DNA from 3 places in the Priestia sp. HNGD-A6 genome. Region 1 is predicted to be linked to each of the others. Evidence: riboswitches for the same ligand, from Rfam matches in the RefSeq annotation. Region 1 holds a riboswitch; each other region holds the start of a gene.
The links. A riboswitch is a leader RNA that binds a small molecule or an ion and turns the genes downstream of it on or off. The one in region 1 is predicted to bind cobalamin.
Positions count from the first base shown of each region.

Region 2: it holds a riboswitch for cobalamin, as region 1 does, so the genes downstream of both, SCI76_RS12405 (sodium:proton antiporter) here and nikA (nickel ABC transporter substrate-binding protein) in region 1, are expected to answer to the same signal.
Region 3: it holds a riboswitch for cobalamin, as region 1 does, so the genes downstream of both, SCI76_RS00705 (ferredoxin) here and nikA (nickel ABC transporter substrate-binding protein) in region 1, are expected to answer to the same signal.

Region 1 is NZ_CP138621.1:2,281,580-2,284,862, forward strand. It holds gene SCI76_RS11485 (GNAT family N-acetyltransferase) at 1-29, opposite strand, end outside; gene nikA (nickel ABC transporter substrate-binding protein) at 99-1,640, opposite strand; cobalamin riboswitch at 1,785-1,975, opposite strand; gene ftsZ (cell division protein FtsZ) at 1,978-2,982, opposite strand.
Region 2 is NZ_CP138621.1:2,455,509-2,458,791, forward strand. It holds gene SCI76_RS12400 (M20 family metallopeptidase) at 1-793, opposite strand, end outside; gene SCI76_RS12405 (sodium:proton antiporter) at 1,023-1,820, opposite strand; cobalamin riboswitch at 1,953-2,136, opposite strand; gene SCI76_RS12410 (organic hydroperoxide resistance protein) at 2,242-2,661, opposite strand; gene SCI76_RS12415 (undecaprenyl-diphosphatase) at 2,814-3,283, opposite strand, start outside.
Region 3 is NZ_CP138621.1:136,110-139,392, forward strand. It holds gene SCI76_RS00690 (M42 family metallopeptidase) at 1-346, shown strand, start outside; gene SCI76_RS00695 (hypothetical protein) at 375-530, shown strand; gene SCI76_RS00700 (hypothetical protein) at 698-856, shown strand; cobalamin riboswitch at 1,003-1,182, shown strand; cobalamin riboswitch at 1,300-1,480, shown strand; gene SCI76_RS00705 (ferredoxin) at 1,580-1,960, shown strand; gene cobJ (precorrin-3B C(17)-methyltransferase) at 1,974-3,283, shown strand, end outside.

The DNA.
Region 1 (3,283 bases):
TTAATTTGATACATTTGTACTTCTTGCACGTTTACTGTCACATCCTTTTAGCGATCATTGTATACTTTTTCTTTTCTCTGCTTATGCTGCAATGTTAACTACGGCGTTACGTCTAAATGCTGAGTCAGCATATAATACTCGCTTGGATTTGTTGTCCAGTTTTTCACTTTTTGATTATAAGCAACAACAATGTTTGGATGTACAATCGATGACGTCAGCATTTTTCTATTAATCAAAGCGGTTGCTTGTTTGGCTAACTGATCTCGTTTTGCGTCATCTACTGTTGAATTTAACTGTTCTATCATTTTTGTTAGCGTATCATCATTAATCCGGCTGGCATTTAAACCACCGCCGGGCAAATAGTTCGTACTTAAATAATAGCTGGCATCTCCTCTAGGTGCTGTGATAAGGCTGTACAATGCTAAATCCCAATCATCTTTTGCCATTACATATTCATCGCTATCTTCAACTAGGTGAATCTTAATAGTAATTCCTAACTCTTTGGCATTAGACTGTAGAAGCTGAGCAATTAAAGGCAGTTCTGGCAAAGAACTGTATGTGACAAGAGAGAGCGATAGTGGCTTTCCATTTTTGATTGCTTTGTCATTTTTGATTTGATAGCCTGCTTTCTCTAAATATTTTTTAGCAGATGTCATACCTCTTTGCTCATTAGCAGTACTATCAGCAAAAGGAAATTGGGGTAAAAATGGACCTCGAGCCGCTGCCGCTTGATTGTTCATGATGCTGCTAACAATTTCTTTTCGGTTCAATAAGGTATCGATAGCTTTTCTTACATTTTCGTCTTTTAATGCGTCATTGGTTTGATTGTAAAGCAATAAATGGGTGCGCACACTAGGTACTCCACTTACTTTAAAAGACGGATCTGTTTGTAAAGTGCCCAAGCTTTCTAAAGGCGGGCGATAAATAATATCGGCTGTTCCAGATTGAAGAGCAGCAACTCGCGCATTAGCATCTTCGTTAAATCCAAAGATCGCACTTTTCAATTTCACTTTTCCACCCCAATAATTTTCATATCTTTCTAATTTTACTTGATTTCCTTGATCAAAAGACAAGACGCGAAATGGACCCGTACCAATGGGCTTCTTAGCTATATTAGAAGCATCAACATCTATAATAGCTGTATTTGGATGCACTAATTCAGAAGGAAATTTAGGCATTGGTTCTTTTAATGTAATTGTCAGCGCATGACTGTTCGCTTTCATTTCTTTAATATTTAAAGCGTTTTTCATCGCATAACTTTGGTCTATCGTTCTTTGAAGAGAAGACTTAACGGCATTTGCATCCAGCGCTTTTCCGTTTTGAAACATGATGTTCTTTCTTATCATAAATGTCCATATAAGGCCGTTATCTTTCGTTTCCCACTTTTCAGCAAGCCAAGGCTTTATTTTTAAATCGTCGTTGATTTTAACAAGCGTCTCCCCTACTCCCCCACGAACTGCTGTATAATTATCGTCCGTATGAGGATCAAGCGTTGCAGATGTAAAATTAAATAAAAACGTCACACTTTTATCCGTTTTCTTTCTTTCTTTTATACTTACGCTCTCTTCATTAGGAGCGCAAGCAGTGAGGCAAAGTAACACGAGAAATATCATAGATACAAGTTTTTTATTATTTATCATTCATTTTTCCACCTTCTATTTTAATACACAAAAAAAAGCACTTCTAAAAAGAAGTGCTTGCCTTCACAACAAATTCAGATAAACGTATCCCTTGTTTATCGTATTTTTGATTCTGCCAAAACACCTCCCTATCCTCGTAGGTTATTGTGTGCTGCGATTTATGGCAGGTCTCCTGGCTTCAAGTCATTGCCTTATACCGCCTTCCCGTCTCTAAATAGACAGTGGCTTTTTGACATAAGGCTCCTTGTTACAGTGGCGGGACCGCTCCGGATTTTCACCGGATTCCCTTTTAAGGCAATTGAAAAACAATTGCCACCATAAAAGCTGGTTATTTAATTTAGTAGCGTGCTCTTGAAACTCTAGAAGTGGAAGCTGATGGTGAAATATCTTCATCATCAAATCCAGTGGCAATAACGGTTACCATCATTTCGTCCTTTAAATCTTCATTAATCACAGATCCAAAAATCATATTTAAGTCCTGATCAGAAGCGGACGTGACAATATCTGCTGCTTCCTGTACTTCGTAAAGACTCAGGCTGCTGCCGCTCGTAATGTTCAGCAGCACGCCTCTTGCTCCATCAATCGATGCATCTAGCAGCGGACTAGAAATCGCTTTTTTCGCTGCTTCAATTGCTCGATCTGATCCCGAAGCTCGTCCGATACCCATAAGCGCAAATCCTTGATTAGACATAATTGTTTTTACATCAGCAAAGTCAAGGTTAATCAGCCCCGGAACAGCGATTAAATCTGAAATACCTTGAATACCTTGGCGAAGAACATTATCTGCTTCACGGAATGCTTCAAGCATAGGTGTCTTTTTATCAACGATTTCAAGCAAGCGGTCGTTTGGAATGACAATAAGGGTATCTACCGATTCATTCATCGCAGTAATACCGCCTACTGCTTGCTTGGTACGTTTATTTCCTTCAAACTTGAAAGGGCGAGTAACTACTCCAATTGTTAAAGCATTTAGTTCACGGGCAATTTGGGCAATAACCGGAGCTGCTCCAGTACCAGTGCCTCCCCCCATGCCAGCTGTTACGAATACCATATCTGCGCCTTGCAGTACTTCTTGAATTTGCTCTCTGCTTTCTTCTGCAGCTTCTCTTCCTACTTCTGGATTAGCTCCTGCACCTAATCCTCGCGTTAATGCCGCACCAATCTGCATTTTCACATCTGCTTTAGATAAATTAAGCGCCTGAGCATCCGTATTAACGGCGATAAATTCTACCCCTTGTACACCATGTTCAATCATACGGTTAACGGTGTTATTTCCTCCACCGCCGACTCCAATTACTTTAATTCGCACTAATGGCGATACATCTGCATCAAATCCAAACATTCTAAGTTCCTCCTCAATGATCAAAATTACTTTCTCTTATTATCCGAAAAAACACGTGAAGAACCTTTTACTCCTATATTTAACGCGTAACTGTTCTTTTGTTTTACAGATTTTATACATTTCTCTTTTAACCTTTAAATCTTTACATCTTTATGTAAAATTATTGTTGTTCTGAAGTTAGTACGCCGAACTCTTTTTTGGTTTTCCCACTCAAAACGGCATATAAGCTTATTGTATCATTCATTTGACAGATGTCTGTATTTAATTTTGAGTAAGATGTGACTAAGAGAATAATATTTTT
Region 2 (3,283 bases), 170 kb from region 1:
CGTGTGCTTCTGCATATTCAGGCACTACATTTGTACCGCTGCCTCCCGTAAATGTTCCAACGTTCACCGTTGTACCTTTTTCATAATCTGTTAAGCCCTGCAAGAAAATCACTTGGCGCGCAAGCTCTTCAATCGCATTGATTCCTTCTTTGTGGTGATTACCCGCGTGTGCTGCTCGTCCCCATACTTTTACGGTGAAAATTCCCGCTCCTTTGCGCGACGTTTTTAACGCACCTGAACCCGCCACCGCCGGTTCTGCTACTAGCACTGCTTCACTTCTTTGTGCTTCTTCTTCAATGTATTTTTTAGAAGAAATTGACCCAATCTCTTCATCCGAATTGCAGAAAAACACAATTTTTTTATCGAGCGATAAGCCAAGCTCTTGAATCGCTTTAATCGCCCATATAGATTGCACAATGCCGCCTTTCATGTCTAAAATTCCCGGACCGTACAGCTTGTTTCCCTCTGTTCTTAGACTTAGCCTTCCCTTTTCCCATACCGTGTCAAAGTGACCGATAATTAAAAGCTGCTTTTCTCCTTCTCCAATCGTAAATTTCAAATGGTTTCCTACTTCTTTTTCTTCTATAATTTCGTAGCCTACTCCTAAACGCTTTTGAAACAGCTCCGTTAAATACATTCCACACTGATCTACTAACTCTTTACTGTAGGACGGTGATTCTTTTTTCACAAATCCAACTAAATCTTCAAGCATCTCTTGTTCGTGTTCTTTTAAATAACTAAATACACTTTGTTCTACCATTACCTGACTCAAATCAATTCCTCCTCCAAACAACCCCTGCTGCTTGCATTAAATGCTTTTATTTATCGTACGTATAACTATGTTCTACGTTTCACATAACGACCTTAAATTATCCTTAATTATAATGGTTTTCAGACAATTTTCCATCCTTTAAATATAGATAATACTTTAACTTATTCATAACCGACCGAAAATAGCCATAAACTTCAACAAATTCATACAAAAAAGCTTCAATCTTCAACAGATTAAAGCTTTCGTTTGACTAATTGACATTTATTTTAATATTTTTCCCTTTTGACTTCACACTTACAAAAACAAACATAGACACTAAAAAAACAAACAAAATAACGCCAACCATTTCAAAGTTTACTTCGGCCCATGGATTAAAGAAAGTGAATGCTAAGTAGAAGGACACCCCGTATGCGAGGATAACAATAACCCAGCCCATCAAGCGGGAAGCAGATTGCCCAAACTTACTCGATTCATTCACCATTTTATGTACAATCAGTGAATCGATTGTATCTGTCAGCATCATACCAAACATAAATACTAGTCCTAATAAAAGCGGCGTATATTTGCCTGCGTTCCCTACAGCTAGAGACCACACGGCCGTTTGACTGACCGTTTCAGCCGCTAGGGCAAACAGCGCTCCTACAAGAATAATTAAAAAAGGATTCGTTGTTCCTTTTGCGATTTTCGGAATAAACTTCCCTTTTAACCCGCTCACCTGAAACTCTTCTTCTTTGTTTTTAGTTCGAAGCAAATGATATGTGTTTAATGTCCCGATTAGAAAGAGGGAGATAATGGATACCCAGGATGCAAAATGATCGAAATACGATGGAAACGTAAAATTCTTCATCACCACGCCAAGCACCCCGGCCGTGACGGCCACCATTCCTCCGTGACCTAGTGAAAACAGCGTGCCGACCCACGGGGCAAAACGGCTCCCCATTCGCCAATTATATCGGGTCTGGCCATCAATAAAAGCTAAGTGATCTGCATCCAATCCGTGCCTGATTCCTAATAAAAAGACAAGTAAAAAAACTGATAAACCTTCCATTTCCTACACTCCTTTTTTTAAAATAAAACGTAAAAAAGCCTCAATTCTATAGAAATTGAGGATGTGTCGGCATATGAAAATAAACAGCAATTGCTCACTGCGTACCTTGATACACCGCCTCTTTCCTAGAAGAGTCAAGTGTACAGAATAGGTAGGTCTCCTGGCTTGAGATCATCATTTTCTACCGCCTTCCCCGTTTTGAGTGACGATAAGATAGAAAACTCCCTGCTTACAGTGGCTGGACCGCTCGAGATTTGCACTCGATTCCCTGTTACCTCTTACGCTATGTAAGAGCACCTAAACTGTGCGAATAATTCATTTTCTTCCTCATTATACTAGTACCGCTTACAAATGAATAGAGAAAATTCAAATAAAAAATCCCTGCTAAGCTTTACATGCTTAGCAGGGATTTTTAAAGCAATTAAATTACTTCTACCGTTACGTCTACGTTACCGCTGATTGCTTTTGAATACGGGCAGTATGAGTGGGCTAGGTCTACATATTTTTTCGCTGTTTCTAAATCTAAGCCTTCGATATGAGCTTCAAGCGCTACAGCAATTTTTACTCCTTGATCAGCTTTATCTGGAAGCAGCTGAACAGTAGCTTTTACTTCACTGCTTTTGATTTCTACGTTATGTTTTTTCAACATAAATTCTAACGCACTGTTGAAACAAGCACTGTATCCAGCTGCAAATAGCTGCTCTGGGTTTGTTGCTGTTGTTGCTTCTCCACCAAGTGCTGGAGGTGTTGCAACATCTAAATTAAAGATATTATCTAAAGAATGAACTTCTCCTGTTCTTCCACCTGTGTTAACGACTGTTGTTTCATATAAAGCTTTCATGTATAAATCTCTCCTCTTTTTTAGTAATTTTATTAAAAGTTTTTTGTTTATCGTTTCTGTAATTTAATTGTACACAATTTAATTTTAAAAAACAAGTATTAAATGCATTAAAAATTTCCCAATAAAAAAAGCCGCGTATTTGCGGCTTTTTCTTAATAATATTGAGACTGCCCGTCATAAGCTGATTTTCGAAAAATAGACAGATTGGTAATAGCTCTCATAATTTTGGTATTAAAAATAACATAATGAATAAACAACGCGAGCACGCAGCCTAGAATAGCTCCTGTTAACACATCGAATGGATAGTGAACGCCAACCCATACGCGTGAAAATGCAATGAGTGCACCCATTACAACCCACATGCGCCCTGAACGTTTGAAATGTAGCCAAATGGTAAAAGTGATAACTAATGCAGACGTAGCATGATCGCTTGGAAATGAAGAATTCGCGGCGTGATCAATAAGCTGATTCACGTGGTGAGAGATAAATGGACGATCTCGATAAGCAAATAAACTAATCACTTTATTGATAATGACTCCTGTGGCACAAGCACATAAAGCTTGGAATGCTACAACACGGCTGCCGTTTTTATTAATAAGTAAAAACAAGCCGAGTAAAACAA
Region 3 (3,283 bases), 2.1 Mb from region 1:
AGAATACTTAGCGGTTGATATGGGTGCCATGGGAGATGGACAATCTACTGATGAATACACCGTGTCTATTTGTGTAAAAGATTCAAGCGGCCCATATCATTACGGTTTGAGAAAGCATTTGGTGGAGCTAGCCAAGGAGCACGATATTCAGTACAAATTAGATATTTATCCGTTTTACGGATCAGATGCTTCTGCTGCTATTCGTGCCGGGCATGACATCGTACACGGCTTAATTGGTCCAGGAATTGATTCTTCTCATGCGTTTGAGAGAACGCATCAAGATTCATTAAACCATACGTACAAGCTTCTTTACCACTATATCCAATCGAACATGGTTCTGCTTTAAGAAAGGAATATTTAATTAGTGTATTTTTATGCAAAACAAAGAGCAGGAAGGGACTATGATGTCTGTACTTTCCTTTCCTAAAAAAGAAGCCGGCTGTCCGGATTCTTTTTTTAATAAATACTATATATTTTTTACTGGTGAAGCAACAGTTGGTAAAAAAAGCACCTTTTTTAAAGAGGTATAATACGGCTTAAACCTTTTGTACATTTTGTTCATTTACAGAAGTTAAAATGTTTTTAAATTTTTAAAAGTTTCTTGTGACAAGTTTTGTAGAATGGGTTTTCAAAAGGATATGGTTTCGTCATAATGTGGATATAGCGATCACTACAATAATCGGAGGCGAATCTTTTCATGTGGGTACTGACGGTATATGCTGGAAAAGAAATGAAAATGTTTGAATTTGAAACTGAAACGCAGGCGAGAGAAGCTTTTGCCAAAACAAATGGCTGTAAAGTTCTTTCAGAAGTCGTGTATTATAATGATCCTCATTTAACATTAGTAGCTATATAATGAAAAAACAAGAGCTGACTTTATGCTCTTGTTTTTTTATAGCTTCTTGTATCTTACGAAAAGAATAGAGTTGAAATAAAAAAAAATGTACGCTATGATATGGTAGTTACTTCTATTATTCTGATAGTTTAAAAGGTTCATATATATCAAACAGCAACAGTAAAGATGCCAAGAAGGCTTAATAGGGAAACTGGTGAAAGACCAGTACTGCCCCCGCAACTGTAAGTGTGGACGAACGAGTATAACCACTGTGGAAAAATCACGGGAAGGTTCTCAAGTAGAATGATACACAAGTCAGGAGACCTGTCTTTATTGTGAAGTTTCTATTTCTCCGGGGAGCGGGAAGGGAAACGTTGGCTTAAAGTGGCATTCGTGTACACTTTTATTCTGACGTTTTACCCGCTCGCATATTAGCGAAGCGGGTTTTTCTCGTAGCACAAAACTACATATCGTGCAAAAAAGGTGCGCAATGTTCACATTGCGTTAAATGGGAAGTCTGGTGTGAAGCCAGCGCGGTACCCGCCACTGTGAAGAGGAGCTGATTGCATATGCCACTGTATTCGGGAAGGCGCAATCAAGTAATGAATCGAAGTCAGGAAACCAGCCTTTTTCTAATGCGAAGCTTACCCTACGGGATATAGGTGGAAGTGCAAAAACTTAGTTTGAATTTTCTGCGCCTCTATCATTGATAGAGGCGTTTTTTTAGTAAAGGAGCGAATGAGTGTGACGACTTGGAACTTGAATGCAACAAAGCATCACGTATTGATTTGTAATGGAAGCAGCTGTATGAGAAAAGGTGGAGAAGAAGCCACGCAAGCTATTCGAAATAAAGTGACTGAACTGAATCTAGATGAAGCGGTTCACACAACCCGTACGCGCTGTAACGGAAGATGCAAAGATGCTCCTGTAGCTATCGTGTACCCTTCAGGAGATTGGTACAAGCAGGTCACTGAAAACGTAGCTCATCGAATTGTTGAAGAACATTTAGCAGGAGGCTGCAGTATAAAGGAATCACTTATTTATGAATATGATCAAAACGGTTTTGTTTCTCCGGAAAAGAGTGACTCCATAGAAGGAATTGACAAAGTAAAAAGTAACGCATAAAGGAGGAGCTAGCATGAAAGGTAAACTGTTAGTTATTGGATTCGGTCCAGGAAGCTTTGAACATATTACACAGCGAGCAAGAGAAGCCATTCAAGAAAGTGATATGATCATTGGTTATAAAACCTATGTGGAATTAATTCAAGGACTATTAACGAATCAGCAAATTATTAGTACAGGAATGACCGAAGAAGTAAGCCGTGCACAAGAAGCCGTAAAGCAAGCTGAAGCGGGAAAAACCGTGGCGGTCATTTCAAGCGGAGATGCAGGAGTATACGGAATGGCCGGCCTTGTGTATGAAGTGTTGATTGAAAAAGGATGGAAAAAAGAAACGGGCGTAGAGCTGGAAGTGATTCCTGGCATTTCGGCTATTAATTCATGCGCATCCCTCCTTGGGGCGCCCGTGATGCATGATGCCTGTACGATTAGTTTAAGTGACCACCTTACGCCTTGGGAGTTAATCGAAAAACGAATCGAAGCAGCTGCACAAGCAGATTTTGTAGTAGCTTTTTATAATCCGAAAAGCGGAAGACGCACAAGACAAATTGTGGAAGCGCAAAGGATTTTATTAAAATACCGTTCCCCCGATACGCCTGTTGGTCTTGTGAAAAGCGCTTATCGTGACCGTGAAGAAGTGGTAATGACCAATTTAAAAGACATGTTAAATCATGAAATAGGCATGCTGACTACCGTTGTTGTCGGAAATTCATCTACGTTCTTTTACGATGACTTAATGATTACACCGCGCGGGTATCAGCGGAAATATACCCTCAACCAAACAGAGCAGCCGCTAAGACCGCATCAGCGACTTCGAAAAGAAGCAGAACCATGGGCTCTTGATCAAGAGGAGACTGTAAAGCAAACGGCTTCAGCTATTGAAGATGTTCAGAATACAAAAGAAGAAAAAGCAGCTTCACGAGCTCTGGCAGAAGAAGCGCTTCAAGCAATTTTAGGTGAAACTACTTCACCGGTCGTACACCAGCCAATTGAGTCTATTTTTGAAGTGGCAGTTAGTCCAGGGCTTGCGAATAAGAAGTTTACGCCCGTTCAAATGACAACACTAGCAGAAGTTGTTGGTGAAAAAGGTACGATGGAGTATACGCCTGACCATCAAATCAAACTGCAAATTCCAACGGCTCAGCCAGATGTGATTATTAAAAAGCTCCAATCAGCTTCCTTTTTACTATCTCCAGTCGGAGACGTGTTTACAATTAAAGCGTGTGATTTTTGTGATGGAGAAAAAAGTGACGCCATCCCGCATACGGAACAATTACAAAAGCGTCTCGGTGGAATGGACATGCCAAAAGAGCTGAAGCTTGGTATTAA